Regions from separate parts of the Rahnella sp. 2050 genome, predicted to be linked through region 1. Evidence: predicted binding sites of a transcription regulator. Region 1 holds the regulator's gene; each other region holds the start of a gene.
The links. The regulator PhoB, encoded in region 1, activates phosphate uptake and scavenging genes when phosphate is short. The targets are predictions, from matches to a motif close to CTGTCATAAAACTGNCNNAT.
Positions count from the first base shown of each region.

Region 2: glpT (glycerol-3-phosphate transporter) is a predicted target of PhoB. The motif match lies at 2,914-2,933, and genes of this name have one in related genera.
Region 3: ABIC79_RS04725 (heavy metal response regulator transcription factor) is a predicted target of PhoB. The motif match lies at 2,159-2,178, and genes of this name have one in related genera.
Region 4: serA (phosphoglycerate dehydrogenase) is a predicted target of PhoB. The motif match lies at 2,773-2,792, and genes of this name have one in related genera.

Region 1 is NZ_JBEPKE010000002.1:852,036-856,647, reverse strand. Features, by position in the region: gene ABIC79_RS11220 (helix-turn-helix domain-containing protein) at 1-184, shown strand, start outside; gene phoR (phosphate regulon sensor histidine kinase PhoR) at 218-1,537, opposite strand; gene phoB (phosphate response regulator transcription factor PhoB) at 1,560-2,249, opposite strand; gene sbcD (exonuclease subunit SbcD) at 2,477-3,715, shown strand; gene sbcC (exonuclease subunit SbcC) at 3,712-4,612, shown strand, end outside.
Region 2 is NZ_JBEPKE010000009.1:62,814-67,425, reverse strand. Features, by position in the region: gene ABIC79_RS22780 (phosphohexomutase domain-containing protein) at 1-272, shown strand, start outside; gene ABIC79_RS22775 (ABC transporter ATP-binding protein) at 305-1,381, shown strand; gene glpT (glycerol-3-phosphate transporter) at 1,431-2,783, opposite strand; gene ABIC79_RS22765 (DcrB family lipoprotein) at 3,022-3,588, opposite strand; gene ABIC79_RS22760 (7-cyano-7-deazaguanine/7-aminomethyl-7-deazaguanine transporter) at 3,714-4,385, opposite strand.
Region 3 is NZ_JBEPKE010000001.1:1,066,949-1,071,560, forward strand. Features, by position in the region: gene ABIC79_RS04720 (heavy metal sensor histidine kinase) at 1-1,403, opposite strand, end outside; gene ABIC79_RS04725 (heavy metal response regulator transcription factor) at 1,396-2,070, opposite strand; gene ABIC79_RS04730 (hypothetical protein) at 2,284-2,907, shown strand; gene ABIC79_RS04735 (cytochrome b/b6 domain-containing protein) at 2,934-3,575, shown strand; gene ABIC79_RS04740 (molybdopterin-dependent oxidoreductase) at 3,568-4,332, shown strand; gene ompX (outer membrane protein OmpX) at 4,414-4,612, opposite strand, start outside.
Region 4 is NZ_JBEPKE010000002.1:702,957-707,568, reverse strand. Features, by position in the region: gene ABIC79_RS10450 (5-formyltetrahydrofolate cyclo-ligase) at 1-298, shown strand, start outside; gene asr (acid resistance repetitive basic protein Asr) at 570-980, shown strand; gene ydgU (small membrane protein YdgU) at 1,097-1,180, shown strand; gene serA (phosphoglycerate dehydrogenase) at 1,292-2,530, opposite strand; gene rpiA (ribose-5-phosphate isomerase RpiA) at 2,881-3,543, opposite strand; gene ABIC79_RS10430 (LysR family transcriptional regulator ArgP) at 3,771-4,612, shown strand, end outside.

The DNA.
Region 1 (4,612 bases):
CTCTGCTGAACGCATTCGCGCTTTGCGTGAGAAAGAAAAAATCAGTCAGGGCGTACTGGCAAGACTCATCAATATGTCCGCCAACAGCATTCAAAAATGGGAGCGGGATGAAACCAAACCCACCGGAGCGGCGCTGATCTTACTGATGCTAATTGAAGAAAAAGGTTTACAGATCATCTGCTAAAAGAAGCCACAGCTTGTTGCTGTGGCTTGATTTTTATCCCTTTACGCCGCTTTGGCTGGCCTGTTCCTGAGGAACAATCAACTTCGGCGCCAGCATAAACATAAACCGGGTACCGACGCCGACTTCACTCATGACTTCAAGTTTCGTGTGGTGATGGCTGAGCGCATGTTTGACGATTGCCAGTCCCAGTCCGCTGCCGCCGGTCTGACGTGAACGGGCTTTATCGACGCGGTAGAAACGTTCGGTCAGGCGCGGCAGGTGCTGCGGCGCAATGCCCGGTCCGTTGTCGCTGATCTGGAACTGTGCGCCATGCGGCGTTTGTTGCCAGCTGACTTCAATCCGTGTCCCCGCTGGCGTGTGGTTAACCGCGTTATACACCAGGTTCGACACCGCGCTGCGCAGTTGATCTTCATTACCAAAGACCTTCAGCTTGTCGTTTACGCGAAACACCACTTCATGCCTGCCGTTGCTTAACGTTTGCACTTCACGTTCGAGCATGCCGAGCATCACCGGAATATCCACTTTTTCGTGCAAATCAATATTCGCTGAGGCTTCGATTTTCGACAGCGTCAGCAGCTGTTTCACCAGCCCGTCCATCCGCCGCGTCTGTTCCTGCATGGTATCCAGCGCTTTAGTGCGGAAAGGCTCTTCCAGCTTGGCGTCTTCCATCATTTCCAGATACCCCTGCAATACCGTCAATGGGGTTCTCAGTTCATGACTGACGTTAGCGAAGAAGTTACGCCGTGCGCCTTCAAGCTGACGCATCTGGGTCACGTCGCGTGCCACCATCAGCAGTTGTCCTTCGGAATAAGGCATGACGCGAAATTCGACATAATGCTCATTATTGAGTTGTAAATTCAGCGCCCGGCTGAAATCGCGGGTCTGGATCCACAGCCGGAATTCCGGATAACGCAGCAGGTTGAAGATATGTTGCCCGTTATCTTCCGGCCAGCGGAAACCGAGCAAATCCTGCGCCAGTCCGTTACACCAGAAAATATTGCCATCTTCAGTGGTCAGCACCACGGCATCCGGCAGCGATTCGGCACCGCTGCGAAAACGTTTGATGAGCTGACCTAATTCCCGACGGCGACGCCGGTTGCGTATCTGCATCTGGTTCAGCCCGTAAAACAGCGGCTCCCAGCTCCAGCGCCCATTCGGTGGCGTAATGCTGCGGTCGAGCCACAGCCAGTGAGAGAGTTTAAGCTGGTTGTAATAATTCCAGCCCAGTGCCGCCATCAGCGACACCAGGAGGAGCCAGCCGAAATGGCCGACGAAGATACCGAGAATTAACGCTGGCAGGCAAAAGAGAAACAATTCACCCGCCAGTCGTTTCCATGACAAACGTTCTAGCACACAGATTCTCCGCTGTGAGGGCTCAATAACGCGTTGAAAAACGGTATCCGGTACCACGAACAGTCTGGATCATTCTGTCATGTCCACTGGTTTCCAGCGCCTTACGTAAACGACGAATATGCACGTCAACCGTGCGATCTTCCACATAAACGTTAGTGCCCCAGACGTTATTGAGCAACTGTTCGCGGCTGTATACACGTTCGGAATGGGTCATAAAGAAGTGTAATAACTTAAATTCGGTCGGCCCCATATCGAGCGCCTGCTCGTTGGCCATTACCCGGTGAGACGACGGATCCAGGCTTAAACCCTGCATGTCGATCACTTCTTCCACCGCCATTGGCGAGATGCGACGCATCACGGCTTTAATGCGGGCAACCAGTTCTTTCGGAGAAAACGGTTTAGTGATGTAATCATCGGCACCCACTTCAAGGCCGCGCACCCGATCTTCTTCTTCACCGCGTGCGGTCAGCATCATCACCGGAATTTCGCGGGTCAGTGCCTCACGTTTAAGATGCTTAATAAACTGAATACCGGAACCGCCAGGTAACATCCAGTCAAGCAGGATCAGTTCAGGGTAAGGTTCAACAAGCTGCCCAATCGCTGAATCAAAATCCTCAGCTTCTACGGCCTGATAGCCATTTTGTTCCAGTACAAAACACACCATTTCACGGATTGGAGCTTCGTCTTCAACCACCAATATACGTCTAGCCATCGTAGGTCCTGCCAATAGGTTAGCGATCTTTTATTTGATTGCGGGCGCCATTATGCGTCAGTTTTGTGACAGATTTATGAATGAAAAGAATGGTTCATTACAGTCAACTATGACAGATAATTTCCGGCCATCTTGCTGAAATTGGTCTGATTTATCGGGGACAGCTTCCCCTGCCGACGTTTATACTTTACCCCATTGTCGTCATCCAGGGTTCATACGGGAGTCTCATGCGCCTGATCCACACCTCAGACTGGCACCTCGGCCAGTACTTTTTCACTAAAAGCCGTGCAGCCGAACATCAGGCATTTTTGCGCTGGCTGACCGGTCAGGTGCAACAACATCAGGTCGACGCCGTGATTGTCGCGGGCGATATTTTCGACACGGGATCCCCACCCAGTTATGCCCGCGAATTGTATAACCGCTTCGTGGTGGAATTACAGCAAACCGGCTGCCAGCTGGTGGTGCTGGCTGGTAACCACGATTCTGTCGCCACGCTCAATGAATCGCGCGAGCTCCTTTCCTGCCTGAATACGCGGGTGATTGCCACCGTCGGTGAAAACCTTTCTGAACAGATTTTAGTGCTCAGTCAGCGTGACGGGAAACCCGGCGCGATACTGTGCGCTATCCCGTTTTTACGCCCGCGTGATCTGCTCGCCAGCCAGGCGGGACAGTCCGGCAGCGACAAGCAACTGGCATTGCAGGAAGCCATCGCCGCGCATTATGACGCGCTCTGGCAGGCTGCGCAGGCCAGACGTGACGAACTGGGCATGCCGCTGCCTATTATTGCGACCGGCCATCTGACGACTGTCGGCGTCAGTACCTCTGATTCCGTGCGCGACATCTATATAGGTACGCTCGATGCGTTTCCGGCGCAGGCCTTTCCGCCGGTCGATTATGTGGCACTGGGTCATATTCACCGTGCACAATGCGTCGCCAAAACCGAACATATCCGTTACAGCGGTTCGCCGATTGCCCTGAGTTTTGACGAACTGAGCAAAGCTAAAAGTGTGTACTTACTTGATTTTGATGGTGCGACGCTCAACGCCATCGACACACTGGAAATCCCGGTTTTCCAGCCGATGCAGGTAATCAAAGGCTCGCTGGTGGAGATTGAACACCAACTGGCACAGTTCGAAGGCGGTGATCCGGCCAAACCGGTGTGGCTCGATATTGAAGTCTCCACCCAGGATTATCTCAGCGACATCCAGCGACGCATTCAGGCGCTGACGGAAGATCTCCCGGTAGAAGTCGTGCTGTTACGCCGCAGCAAAGAACAGCGAATCAACAGTATTGAGCAGCAGGAAAAAGAAACCCTCAGCGAACTGAGCGTCAGCGACGTGTTTGAACGACGGCTGGCGCTGGAACCGGACCCTGACGAGCCGCGTCAGGCACGGATGCGCACGTTGTTTGCGCAGGTGGTTGAACAGGTTACCAACGGTCAGAACGCGGAGGACAGCGCACAATGAAAATTCTCAGCCTGCGTTTAAAAAACCTGAACTCGCTGGAAGGCGAATGGAAAATTGATTTCACCGCCGAGCCGTTTGCCAGCAACGGATTATTCGCCATCACCGGCCCGACCGGTGCGGGGAAAACCACCCTGCTCGATGCCATTTGTCTGGCGCTTTATCATCAGACGCCACGGCTGAACATTACACCAAGCCAGAATGAACTGATGACCCGCCACACCGCAGAATCGCTGGCCGAAGTGGAGTTTGAAGTCAAAGGTGTGGGTTACCGCGCTTTCTGGAGCCAGCGCCGCGCCAAAAATTCCCCTGACGGCAATCTGCAGGCACCGAAAGTCGAGCTGGCGTTACTGGCCGACGGCAAAATTCTGGCGGATAAAGTGCGCGATAAACTCGATGCCATCGCCACACTGACCGGGCTGGATTTCGGCCGTTTCACCAAATCCATGATGCTTTCACAGGGGCAGTTCGCCGCGTTTCTGAATGCCGATGCCAACGACCGCGCCGAATTGCTGGAAGAACTGACCGGCACCGAGATTTACGGTCTGCTTTCTCAACGCGTGTTTGAGCAACATAAAGAAGCGCGCATTGCGCTGGACGGTCTGCATCAGCGCATGGCCGGAATCGAACTGCTCAGCGAAGAACAGCGCCAGACGCTGGAAGCACAACGTGCTGAACTGAACACGCAGGAAATCAGCCTCAGTCAGCAGGCGCAGCAGCGCCAGCAGGATCTGAACTGGCTGCAACAGTGGCAGCAGGTGCAGCAAAAACAGCAGCAGTCTCAGCAACAACTGACCGCCGCAGAGCAGGAAAATCTGGCCGCCGCGCCGCAGTTACAGCAACTGGCGCGCAGCGAACCGGCAGAAAAACTGCGTCCGTTACTCAATGATCGCCAGCGCT
Region 2 (4,612 bases), on a different contig from region 1:
CTGCCCGTAAAGCCCTTTTCCCGGTATCCGGTGAAATCAATATCTCCGTCAGTCAGCCCGCTGAGGCCATCAGCCGTGTCCGCGACCATTACCAACATCAGGCGCTAAGTATCCGCCAGACTGACGGGCTGAGTATGGAATTCGATAACTGGCGGTTTAATTTACGCGCTTCCAATACTGAGCCGCTCCTGCGCCTCAACGTCGAAACCCGACAATCCACCGCGCTGTTAACTGAAATCACCGGAAAACTGCTCGCCCTTGCCGGGGCGTAACCGCTCATCTTTTTGTTTTAAAGGACAACGTTATGTCAGGCTTAACACTCAAAAATATCAAAAAATACTATGACAAAACTGTCGTGATCCCCGATTTGTCTCTGGAGATCCACTCCGGTGAGTTTTTGGTACTGGTCGGTCCGTCAGGGTGCGGGAAATCAACGTTACTGCGCATGATTGCCGGGCTGGATGCGCTGAGCGACGGGACTATTCACATTGAAGAAACTGATGTGACGGATTTACCCGCCGGGAAGCGCGGTCTGTCGATGGTATTTCAGTCCTACGCGCTTTATCCGCACATGACCGTCAGACAGAATCTGGCATTTGGTCTGAAAAATATCCGCACGCCGCCGGAAGAAATTGCCCGACGCATAAGCGAAGCGGCCCTGATCCTGCGGCTGGACGACATGCTCGACCGGTTACCGCAAAATCTTTCCGGCGGACAGCGTCAGCGCGTCGCTATCGGGCGTTCCATTGTTCAGCAGCCGAAAGTTTTTTTGTTTGATGAACCGCTGTCGAACCTTGATGCCGCGCTGCGTGTGCAGATGCGTCAGGAAATCAGTCAGCTACATGCCCGTCTGAAAAACACCATGATTTACGTGACCCACGATCAGGTCGAGGCCATGACACTGGCGGACCGGATCGTGGTGCTTAACAAAGGTCACATTGAGCAAATTGGCACGCCGGTTGAGCTGTATAATTGCCCGGCCAGCCTGTTCGTCGCCGGTTTTATCGGTACGCCGAAAATCAATGTGATCCCGGCACAAGTCGTCGGCCGCCAGCTGAGTATTGACGGCCAGCCGATGTACCCGCTGGAGGATAAATTCCCGGCGGCGCAGGATGGACAAATGGTGTCGCTGGCCATCCGCCCTGAGCTGTTGCGCCTGAATGAAGTGACGGATCATGCATTTGAAGTTTTGGTTGATTTCACTGAATTGCAGGGTGATTCCACGCTGGTATATGCGCGCGTTGGTGAGCACATCCTGAAAATGAAATCGTCGAAACAGCTCTCCTTTGCTAAAAACACACCGCTCAGGTTCGGGTTTAATGCTGCCAGTGTTTTACTGTTTGATGAAGCAGGCAGGCGCATCCTTCCCGACGCCGCGTAAAAACAAAAAAGGCACCTTCCAGTGCCTTTACGACGAAGATAAATCAAAGTCAGATGTTTTTAGCCAGCTGCGCTTTGTGTTTGTTTTCACTCAGCATGGTCAGTAACAGCAACAGAACAGCCAGCACACAACCGGCGATCATCACGATAAAGCCACCGTCCCAGCCAAAATAATCCACGGTATAACCGACAATGGCGCTGGCCGCGACCGAGCCGCCCAGATAACCAAACAGTCCGGTAAAGCCTGCGGCGGTACCGGCTGCTTTCTTCGGTGCCAGTTCCAGCGCATGTAACCCAATCAGCATCACCGGCCCGTAAATCAGGAAACCGATGGTGATCATACAGGCCATATCAATACCCGGATTGCCGACCGGATTCAGCCAGTAAACGACGGTAGCGATAGTCACCAGCACCATGAAGAACACGCCGGTGGCACCACGATTGCCTTTGAAAACTTTGTCCGACATCCAGCCACACAGCAGCGTGCCGGGAATGCCAGCGTATTCATAAAGGAAATACGCCCACGAGGATTTATCCAGCGCGAAATGCTTCACTTCTTTCAGATACGTTGGTGACCAGTCGAGAATGCCGTAACGCAGCAGATAGACAAAGACGTTAGCCAGTGCGATATACCACAGCAATTTGTTCGGCAAAATGTACTGCATGAAAATCTGTTTCGCCGTCAGTTCCTGCTCGGCGGACTCTTTCACATAGTCCGGCGGATAATCGTTTTTGTATTCTTCAATGGGCGGCAGACCACAGGATTGCGGTGTATCGCGCATGGTCATGAAGGCAAACACCGCCAGCAGAATTGCGCCGAAGGCAGGCATATACAGCGCTGCATGCCAGTCGTTAAACCACGCCATACCGAGCAGGAACAGCAGCGGAGGAATACCGCCGCCGACGTTATGCGCACAGTTCCACACCGACACCACGCCGCCGCGTTCTTTCTGCGACCACCAGTGCACCATCGTACGTCCGCACGGCGGCCAGCCCATGCCCTGGAACCAGCCGCACAGGAACAGCAACACAAACATGATGGCAATGCTTGAGGTTGCCCACGGCACGAAGCCCATAAACAACATCACGGCCGCCGCCAGAATCAAACCAGCGGGCAGAAATACGCGCGGATTCGAACGGTCAGACACCGAACCCATGATGAATTTTGAGATGCCATAAGCAATGGAAATCCCGGACAGTGCGAACCCTAAGTCTCCACGGGAGAAGCCCTGATCAATCAGATAAGGCATGGCCAGCGCAAAGTTTTTGCGCACCAGATAGTAGGCCGCATAACCGAAGAAAATCCCCATGAAGATTTGCCAGCGGAGACGGCGGTACAGCGGATCGACGTGAGCCTCATCAACAGGAGCTTTGTGGGGCGCGGGTTTAAAGATACTGAGCATAAATGCCTCCGATGGCATAAATCAGGGCGGACTCATCATGAGCCACGGACGAAATGGCGGAGCCAATGTGTTCCAAAACGAACATCATTTTAGCCATTCGCGCACAAACGAACTGTGATTTATGACGGAAATGTTACATTTTTATTACAGAGGGAGGCGATTTTGTGAGCGAGGGTGACAATAAGAAACAAAAAAAGCGGAGACTAAGCTCCGCCTGATATTTTCACACGGTCTGAAATTATTGAATTTTCAGTGTGCTGATAATGGCTTCCGCATCGGTCTGCGCCTGCTGCTGATTATCAGCAGGCAGAGTAATTTGCAGGGTCAGCAGATGGCTGTCGACCTTGCCCAAAACGATAGACGAATAGGCTTTCTGACCAGCAGAAGTGATCACGCTGTCGTACTGCTGCAATGTCTGGCCGTTGACCTGAATAGATTTATTGGTGACGACTTGCAGATTGGTATCGCGCGCTTTTTGCTGATCCTGTAAACGACCCGCCAGAACGTCCAGTGATTCCGGGGTGTTATCACCCAAAATGACAATCACCGCTTTCTGCCCGGTGCTGTCTGCATACACGTGCATATTATTTGCCTGTGTGCCCAGTTTACCGCTCTGGTCGCTCATTCCCTGCGGCAGGGAGAAGGTGACTTTGCCGTCCAGCAGGCTGACCGGCGTGGTGGCTGCCGTGGCTGCGGCCGCTGGTGCGCCTTTATCTGCGGCAGGTGCATCGGTCGACTTACCGTCACACGCAGCCAGACCGGCGATCAGTACTGCCATTCCCATCATTTTCGCGATATTACGCATCGGGCTTCCTTAAGTGGCCTGTTCACCAGGCTTACATGTTGACTTAACAGCCTTTATGGCAACCTATTCAGGCCACAAATGCAAGTCAGATTATGGCGCGATTTGTGTCTTCCCGGCGACCCGGTTTAGTGCGCACTGATAGCGGAATGCGGGTTGTTTCCTTGTGCTGATAAACGCTTAAGCAGCATATTCAGCAGCATGCCGTACATCGGCAGGAAGAACACCAGGCAGATCAGCACCTTGAAGGTGTAATCCACCATCGCGATTTCTACCCAGTGCTGTGCCATAAAGGCATCGCTGCTTTTGTAGAAAGCGATAAAGAAGAAGGACAGGGTATCGCTGATATTGCCGAGGAACATCGAGGCGACCGGTGCTATCCACCAGCGGCGGTTCTGGCGCAGGCGGTTAAACACATGAACGTCAAGAATTTGCCCCAGCACATACGCCATAAAACTGGCGGTGGCGATACGCGCGACCATGATATTCAGGCTGCTGAGCGCTTCCACGCCTTGCCATTGCGCTTCAAAGAATAACGCCGAGATGACATAGGAAATGGCCAGTGCAGGCACCATCACGGAAAGTATAATCCGTCGTGCCAGCGGCGCGCCAAATATACGGACGGTCAGATCGGTAGCCAGAAAAATAAACGGGAAAGTGAACGCGCCCCAGGTGGTATGGAAACCAAAAATGGAAACGGGTAACTGAACCAGATAGTTACTGGAGGTGATGATGGCGATGTGGAATAGCGAAAGCCATATCAGCGCGGAAAACCGCTGCTGAGCAGTAAAAGAGTACATATATGTGACCTTTTTTTATGAATAAATTGGGGTGAGGGAACCCAAGAAAATTTTTACTTTCGCACCCGTAATGGCGTGCGGCGCGCATAGTACCTGTTTGCGCACCGTTTGCGCAACAGGTCTACCGGTTAATTTTAGCGCAATGAGCCGTGTTTGTTGCGCCAGAAAACCAGCGGGTTAAACTATCCGCCTTTGCCAAACAACCGCCCATTCACGTATGTAGATGT
Region 3 (4,612 bases), on a different contig from region 1:
TAAAGGGTAAAACACGTTTCTCCCTGCGCGGAACTGGTTACGCTGACACTTCCCTGATGCAGGGCCATAATGGCCTGAACAATCGACAATCCAAGGCCGCTGGAACTGCCACCTTCGCTACGTGAAGCATCCGCGCGATAGAAGCGGTCGAAAAGTTTTCCGAGTTTTTCCGGCGGAACAGGCTCACCCTGACTGATCACCCGGATATTCATGCCTTTTGCATGGGGTTCGGCGCGCAGCACGATGGCACTTCCCTCGCGGCCATAACGCACCGCATTAGCGACCAGATTACTCAGCGCACGTTGGAAAAGGATCGCATCCGCATGCAAGGTTCCCTCACCTTGCCCGTGAAGCGTCATTTCACGCTCTTCGGCCAGCCCTTCGAAATATTCCTGGATACGGGTAATTTCAGATGAAACATCAATACTGGTGATGGTCAGAACCGAGCGCGCATCGGAAGCGCGCGCCAGGAACAGAATGTTTTCCACCATACGTGAAATGCGTTCCAGCTCTTCTATATTGTTCGCCAGCAGCGTTTCGTATTCTTCCACCGTCCGGGGCTGATATAACGCCACCTGACAATGCCCCATCAGTGCCCCCACCGGGGTGCGGATTTCATGCGCCAGATCGGCGGAAAATTGCGTCAGCCGCTGATACCCCTCGGCGAGCCGGTCCAGCATGTCATTGAAAGAATAAATTAATTGCTGCAATTCCTGCGGCGCATTTTCCGAAGACAGGCGCGTAGACAGACTGGCCGGATGGATCTGCGCCGCTTCATGCGCCATATTGCGCAGCGGCCGCAATCCGCGGCGGATCACCAGATAACCCAGTGCGGCAATCAGCAAATAAGCGAATAACACCGCGCCAATAATTTCCCAGCGGAAAGTCTGCAACAGACGCGACTCCTCGGTCATGAAATGCGCGCCGGTGATTTCAACTGTCCGCCCGTCCTGAATCTGTACCGCCGCACGGGCAAAGCGTACCGGCGTACCATCGGGTGCGGTGAGATGATGCACCGTATTCAGCGTCAGCGGCTGGCCATCAGGCACCGCCGCTACCGGCGGCAATGCCAGCCGCGACGGATTGACGTTGATCAATAGCTTCTCACCGGACAGACGAAACGTCAGGATATCGCGCTCATTGCCAAGCATATTTTCAAACAGGCCGGGATTACGGCTGAGTTGCGACAGCGGGAATTCGTTGGCAAGCAGATGACGGAAATACTGCACACGCCCGCTGACCTGGTAATCCGCGCGGCGTACCAGTTCTTTATCCATCGAGTAATAGAGATAGAAACCGACGGCACTGACCACCATCGAGGCGATCAGCGCGAAAAGTAAGGTGGCGCGAAGCGTCAGCGACATGGCGCGTGTCGGGAGGTGAGTCAATTGACGATCACTCATGTCGCACTTCGCACACGTAACCAATGCCACGCACGGTATGGATCAGTTTCACCTCAAAGCTGCGGTCAACCTTGGCACGCAGACGCTTAATGGCGACATCCACTACATTGGTATCGCTGTCGAAATTCATATCCCAGACCTGCGAGGCGATCATGGTTCGCGACAGAACCTCACCCTCACGGCGCATCAGCAACTGCAGCAACATGAATTCCTTATTGGTCAGTGCGATGGTCTGATCCTGACGGGTCACGCGGCGGCGCAGCACATCAAGATTCAGATCCGCCACCGAATACGCATCCGGCTCACGGGCGGCCGGGCGGCGCAGCAAGGTGCGGATACGCAACACCAGTTCGGTGAAGGAGAACGGTTTGATGAGATAGTCGTCAGCCCCCAGCTCCAGCCCGTGAATGCGATCCTGTACTTCATCGCGGGCGGTGAGAAACAGCACCGGCACGTCGCTCTTTTTGCGCAGGACTTCCATCACCTGCCAGCCGTTCAGCCCCGGCAGCATGACGTCGAGGATCACCGCGTCGTACCCCTCTTCCAGCGCCAGAAACAGGCCGTCGGCACCGTTGCGCGCCAGATCTACGCTGTAACCTGCTTCTGTCAGCCCTTTTTTCAGGTAATCGCCTGTACTGACATCGTCTTCAATCACCAGTATTCGCATTCAGGCCCTCAGCGCCGCATGACCATTCACCTAGAGAATGATTCACCCGAAAGTTTATCAGTTTCGTCAGACACCTTTGATGACAATTTTGTCATCAATTTGTCATCAGCCAATACCGGTTTATCGTCCACTCTTAAGAAAGTTATTCATCACTGGCAGGTTCAGTGATTCATCTAACAGAATGAAAAAACGCTGGAAAATGGAGAATTAATCATGAATGCACCAACACGTCTCGCTGGTCTGTTACTGGGTTCCCTGCTGATGTGCAGCGGGATGACATCGGCATTTGCCGCCGATAATGTGATTAAACCTACACGCGGAACCATTGACTCAGTTAATGACTCATCGGTACAAATCACCACACGTCAGGGCGAAAAACTCGACGTTAAGCTGACCGACCAGACCAAGATCAATGCCGTCACCAAAGGGCAGATCAGCGATATCAAAGCGGACAGCTTCATCGGGACGGCCGCCGTTCCGCAGGCTAATGGCACGCTGAAAGCACTGGAAGTGCACGTATTCGCCCCCAGCCTGCGCGGCAGCGGTGAAGGCTTCAATCCGTTTGAATCCGCCGATGGCAAAATCAATACCATGACCAACGGCACCGTCGGCAAGCTGGTGAACAGCAATGGCCGCACCCTGACCGTGAAATATCACGATGCCGAGAAAACGGTCATTGTGCCTGACGACGTACCGGTTGTACTGCTGGCGCCGGGCGACCGCAGCCTGCTGAAACCGGGCACTAAAATCGTATTGTTTGCCATAAAAGATGACAAAGGTGCACTGGTTGCCCGTGGTATTGCTGCCGGTAAAGACGGCATCGCGCCGCCGATGTAATCCGGCCGAACAACAGGAGATTAAGCGTGAAACCTCAGCTCTCATCGCCCCGGAAGCGCCGGATTCATTCCTGGCCGGTTCGCATTTGTCATTGGATCAATCTGCTGGCAATGATCGGCATGGTGATGAGCGGCTGGGGGATTTATAACGCCGACCCGCTTTTCGCTTTCACTTTCCCGCAGAACACCACCCTCGGCGGCTGGCTGGGTGGCAATATTGCCTGGCATCTGGCGGTAATGTGGCTGCTGGCGGCCAATGCCCTGTTCTATCTGCTGTGGGGCATTTTCAGCGGTCATTTCAGACGCGACTTTTTCCCCTTTTCGCCCCGTACGGTCTGGCGCGATACCGTTCGCGCACTGACATTCAAACTCCCGCACAAGCTGGGTCAGTACAACGCGGTGCAAAAACTGATGTACAGCGGTGTTCTGTTGCTGGGCGCGCTGCTGGTGCTGTCGGGTTTGTCGATCTGGAAACCCGCGCAGTTCAGCGGTCTGGTCTGGTTGTTTGGCGGTTTTGATATCGCCCGTTATGTGCATTTCTTTGCGATGAGCGGCGTACTGCTGTTCGTCATTATTCACGTACTGATGGTTCTGCTGGTGCCGAAAACCTTCGTGGCGATGCTGACCGGCGGCAAAAAAATTAGCACGGAGGACCGAGCCGATGAGTGATAAAACACAGCGGCCAAAAATTATTCTTGAACCCGATCAGCGCAAGCAACTGGTTAATATTCAACGCCGTATGTTATTGCGCTCCGGCCTTACGCTGGGCGCGGTTTCGATGCTTACCGGCTGTAATCTGCAGGACGGCGATCAGGTCGATAAAGTGCTGTGGGCGATGTCCCGCTGGAACGACCGGGTACAAAGCTGGCTGTTCAGCGGCCAGAAACTGGCGCAAACCTATCGCGCCGATCAAATCACCACACCGTTTCGTTTCAACGCGTATTACCCCGAATACAACGTGCCGGAAATCGACATCCCCAATTACCGGCTGGAAGTCTCCGGTTTGGTGCAAAAGAAAGCGCCGTGGACACTGGAACAATTGCAGCGCCTGCCGCAGGAAAGCCAGATCACCCGGCTGATATGCATTGAGGGCTGGAGCGCCATCGGCCAGTGGAAAGGCGTACCGCTGAAAACGTTTCTGCAACACGTCGGCGCGGATCTGACAGCCAAATATGTCGGATTCAAATGTGACGACCGCTATTATTCCAGTATTGATATGGCGACGGCACTGCATCCGCAAACCATTCTGGCTCTGGATTTTGGCGGCAAACCCTTACCCCCCGATTTTGGTTACCCGTTACGCCTGCGGATGCCAACCAAACTCGGCTTTAAAAACGCCAAACATATTGGCGCGATTTTCGTCACCAATGAATATCCCGGCGGCTACTGGGAAGATCAGGGTTATAACTGGTTCAGCGGGATCTGACAGGCATAAAAAAACCGCTCAGCTGAGCGGTTTTTGTTTTCGCGGGAGGGTAACGGCAAAGCGTTACGCTGCGGCGAAGAATTAGAAGCTGTAACCCACGCCTGCGATCCAGGTACCAACATCAACACTGCGGATGCGGGACTGTTCGTAAGACACGTCCAGAGCAACGTTCTGGATTGGGTTGAACTGCAGACCAGCACCGTAAGAGAAACCGTAATCGCTGGTGTCATTTTTTTCACGGTTAGCAGTAGATGCTGCCGCTTCGTTGTACTGGAATTTG
Region 4 (4,612 bases), 150 kb from region 1:
TACGACGCTGGTGCGCAACCGGCTCAACATTCTTGAGCCACAACTGGATGTCACGCAGGTGATCCCACTGGCGCAGCTTGATATCATCCTGACACCGCTGGTGGCGTTCGACAGTGCGGGGCAACGTTTAGGTATGGGTGGTGGCTTTTATGACCGCACACTTGAGCGCTGGAAAGAAGGCGGGCCGTATCCGATCGGATTAGCGCACGATTGTCAGCATGTCGATGCTTTACCGGTGGAACACTGGGATGTGCCTTTACCTGAGGTCATCACGCCTGGAAAAGTGTGGAGATGGTGATGCCAGACGATATAAATCCACGGTAAGCAGAGTGCCAGCCAGAAATAGAAAGCACACCTCATAAGTATGTTGTAACTAAGCTTGAAATCCGCACGTCTCCCTCGCTTTTTAAAAACCCAACCAATTGAAATTAATAATACTTTCTCTTTATACATACCGTTACATGCCGAAACCAATCACTCACGGACAGCAAGGTTTGTCACGCCTATTATTCTCACATCGGCCCCGCAGTGGGGTAGACACACAAACCAAGATCCCTGAGGAATTAAAGATGAAAAAAGTATTAGCTCTGGTTGTAGCCGCTGCAATGGGCCTGTCTTCTGTCGCTTTCGCTGCTGAAACTACCGCAACGCCGGCACCTGCTGCTACCACAACCACCGCAGCTCCGGCTCATGCCACTAAGCATAAAGCACACAAGAAACCTGTTCAGAAAGCGCAAGCTGCCAAGAAACACAAAAAAGCCGCTAAAAAAGCGCCAGTCGCTCAGAAGGCGCAGGCGGCTAAGAAACACGTGAAACACGCTAAAAAAGCGGCTCCTGTTGCTCAGAAAGCGCAGGCGGCTAAGAAGCACGTGAAACACGCTAAGAAAGCTGCTCCTGTTGCTCAGAAGGCGCAGGCGGCTAAAAAGCACGTGAAACATGCTAAGAAAGCTGCTCCGGCTAAAGCAACTCCGGCAGCATAAGAAGTCACTAAGAAGTCTTTGTGAACGAATCTGTTCACTCTTATCAAGACTGAAAAATTTAACACCCGGTTCGCCGGGTGTTTTTTTCTCCGTTTTCTGCCCTGAGGTACTGACAGATGATGCTGCGCCGCTACCTGTTCGAAATCACTTTTTCATCAATGATCCTCTGCGGTCTGATTACCCTGTCCTTTTACTTCTGACGTTTTGATCCCCCCTTTATTCCCTCTGCAGACATTTTTTAACGCCCTGATGCCATAAAACAAAAAACCGCCTTTCGGCGGTTGGTATTTTGTCTGTTTCAGAAAGGCTTATCAGTAAAGCAAACGGGCACGAATGGTTCCCGGAATCGCCTTCATCAGTTGCAGCGCGGTAGTCAGCGTATTGATATCCGTTTCCGCATCAATCACCACATAACCGATTTCTGGGCTGGTTTGCAGGTACTGCGCAGCAATGTTGATACCCTGTTCCGCAAAAATCTGGTTGATGCTGGTCAGCACACCCGGACGATTTTCGTGGATATGCAGCAGACGGCTGGCTTTCTCGGTGTGCGCTGGCAGAGACGCTTCCGGGAAGTTGACCGCTGACAGTGTAGAACCGTTGTCAGAGTATTTCGCCAGTTTGCCTGCCACTTCGAGGCCGATACCTTCCTGCGCTTCCATCGTTGAACCGCCGATATGCGGCGTCAGCAGCACGTTGTCAAATTCACACAGCGGAGAATTGAACGGGTCACTGTTAGTCGCCGGTTCTTCCGGGAAAACGTCGATAGCCGCACCGGAAAGATGTTTGTTACGCAGCGCATTGCACAGAGCAGGAATGTCGATGACCGTACCGCGTGAGGCGTTGATTAACAACGCGCCCGGCTTCATCTGCGCCAGTTGCAACTCGGAGATCATGTCTTTGGTTCCGGCTGTTTCCGGCACATGCAGCGTGACCACGTCGCTGGTATTGAGCAATTCTTCCAGTGTGGCAATCGGCTGCGCGTTGCCCAAAGGCAGTTTGCTTTCGATGTCATAATAGAAGACGCGCATCCCCAGGCTTTCCGCCAGGATCCCCAGTTGCGTACCAATGTGGCCGTAACCGATAATGCCCAGACGCTTGCCGCGCGCTTCGAACGAGCCGACGGCTAATTTGTTCCAGACACCACGGTGCGCCTTGGCGTTAGCTTCAGGAATGCCACGCATCATCAGCAGCATTTCGCCCAGCACCATTTCGGCAACCGAACGGGTGTTGGAGAAGGGTGCGTTAAAGACCGGAATACCGCGACGGGTCGCAGCTTTCAGATCTACCTGATTGGTGCCGATACAGAAACACCCAACAGCCACCAGTTTTTCTGCTGCCTGGAACACTTCTTCAGTCAGCTGAGTACGCGATCGGAGTCCAACAAAGTGCGCATCACGGATCGATTCTTTCAGCGATTGCGTGTCTAAAGCACCTTTGTGAAATTCAATATTGGTGTAACCCGCGGCACGGAGTGTATCAACCGCACTTTGGTGGACGCCTTCCACTAACAAAAATTTAATCTTGTCTTTCTCAAGTGATACTTTTGCCATTTCCCGACCCTATATTTTTCTGGCTGAATTCGAACTGCAAGATGACTGCTCACAGTCAACATAACAAAAAATCCGCCATCATCAATACAAACGATTGCCTGCCCCCCAGCAGAAGGCTCAGCACGCCTGCCGGTTTTTAGCATTTCATGCTGGTTCAATTTTACTGTGCCAGACGTTCAGGAGGAGAAATACAGAAATGTGACATAAGTCACCAAATTAAAGCCTTTGAAGAAAAGATGATTCAGTCAGAAAATTATCATCTTCATAACATTGCGTTATGACAGCGCAATGACGAGGCTTAGGCTGGCTGCCTTGCCCTAAAGCAGCCAGATCTTCTGCTTATATTCTGATTACTTCAGTTTGACGGTTTTGACACCTTCAGAAGTCCCGACCAGCGCCACGTCAGCACCCCGGTTGGCGAACAGGCCGACAGTCACAACACCGGCAATACTGTTGATCTTATTTTCCATCGCGACGGCATCAAGAATGTTCAGGTTATGCACATCAAGGATCACATTGCCATTGTCTGTCAGCACATTCTGGCGGTATTCCGGCAGGCCGCCGAGTTTAACCAGTTCACGCGCAACATAAGAGCGCGCCATTGGGATCACTTCCACCGGCAGCGGGAATTTACCCAGCACATCAACCTGCTTGGAAGCATCCACGATACAGATGAATTTTTTGGCAATCGCGGCAATGATTTTTTCGCGGGTCAGCGCAGCGCCCCCCCCTTTGATCATCTGCATCGAGCCGTTGATTTCATCCGCGCCATCGACATACACATCCAGCGAATCCACTTCATTGCTGTCGAAAACATGAATACCCAGACTCTTCAGTTTTGCGGTAGAGGCATCGGAGCTTGAAACCGCACCTTCAATCTGGCCTTTGATGGAACCCAGTGCATCAATGAAATGTGCGGCGGTGGATCCGGTACCGACACCGACAATGGTGCCCGGCGTGACGTAATCCAGTGCGGCCCAGCCGACTGCTTTTTTCAATTCTTCCTGCGTCATAATGGCTTCTCTGTCTGATAACACGTAAGTGGCGTGAATAGTTCGGTGGAACGAAGAGTGCCGGTGATTATAAAGCATGTCCCGGCAATTTGGATAAACAACACCGCAGCCAGATCACACTTATTAAGTGCAATTGTGCTGCAAACACAAAGATTTTCCTCACCACAAATCCTGACAATCTGTGGCATAGTGTTCGGATAAAATTAAATCTAAGGGACAGAACTCCGATGAAACGCCCGGACTATAGAACGCTGCAGGCACTGGACGCGGTGATCCGTGAGCGCGGTTTTGAGCGCGCAGCGCAGAAGCTTTGCATCACACAATCGGCCGTCTCTCAGCGCATTAAGCAACTGGAAAATTTGTTCGGCCAGCCGCTGCTGGTTCGTACCGTTCCACCCCGGCCGACTGAACAGGGACAGAAATTACTGGCCTTGTTACATCAGGTGGAATTACTGGAAGAAGAGTGGCTTGGCAGTGACAGCAACAATGAAAGCAATGATACACCTCTGCTGCTTTCACTGGCGGTCAACGCCGACAGTCTGGCAACCTGGCTGTTACCGGCGCTGAAATCAGTGCTGGTTGATTCCCCTATCCGCCTGAATTTACAGGTGGAAGACGAAACGCGCACGCAGGAACGTCTGCGTCGTGGTGAAGTGGTGGGCGCGGTAAGTATTCAACCCCAGCCACTGCCGAGCTGTCTGGTGGATCAGCTTGGTGCGCTGGACTATTTGTTTGTGGGTTCGAAACCTTTTGCTGATCGCTATTTCCCGAACGGCGTTACCCGCTCCGCCTTGCTGAAAGCGCCTGCGGTAGCGTTTGACCATCTGGACGATATGCATCAGGCCTTCCTGCAACAGAACTTCGATTTATCGCCGGGCAGCGTGCCGTGCCACATCGTTAACTCGTCGGAAGCCTTTGTGCAACTGGCCCGTCAGGGCACCACCTGCTGCATGATCCCGCATCTGCAAATCGAGAAAGAGTTGGAAAGCGGCGAGCTGATCGACCTGACGCCCGGCCTGTTCCAGCGCCGTATGCTTTACTGGCACCGTTTTGCGCCCGAAAGCCGCAT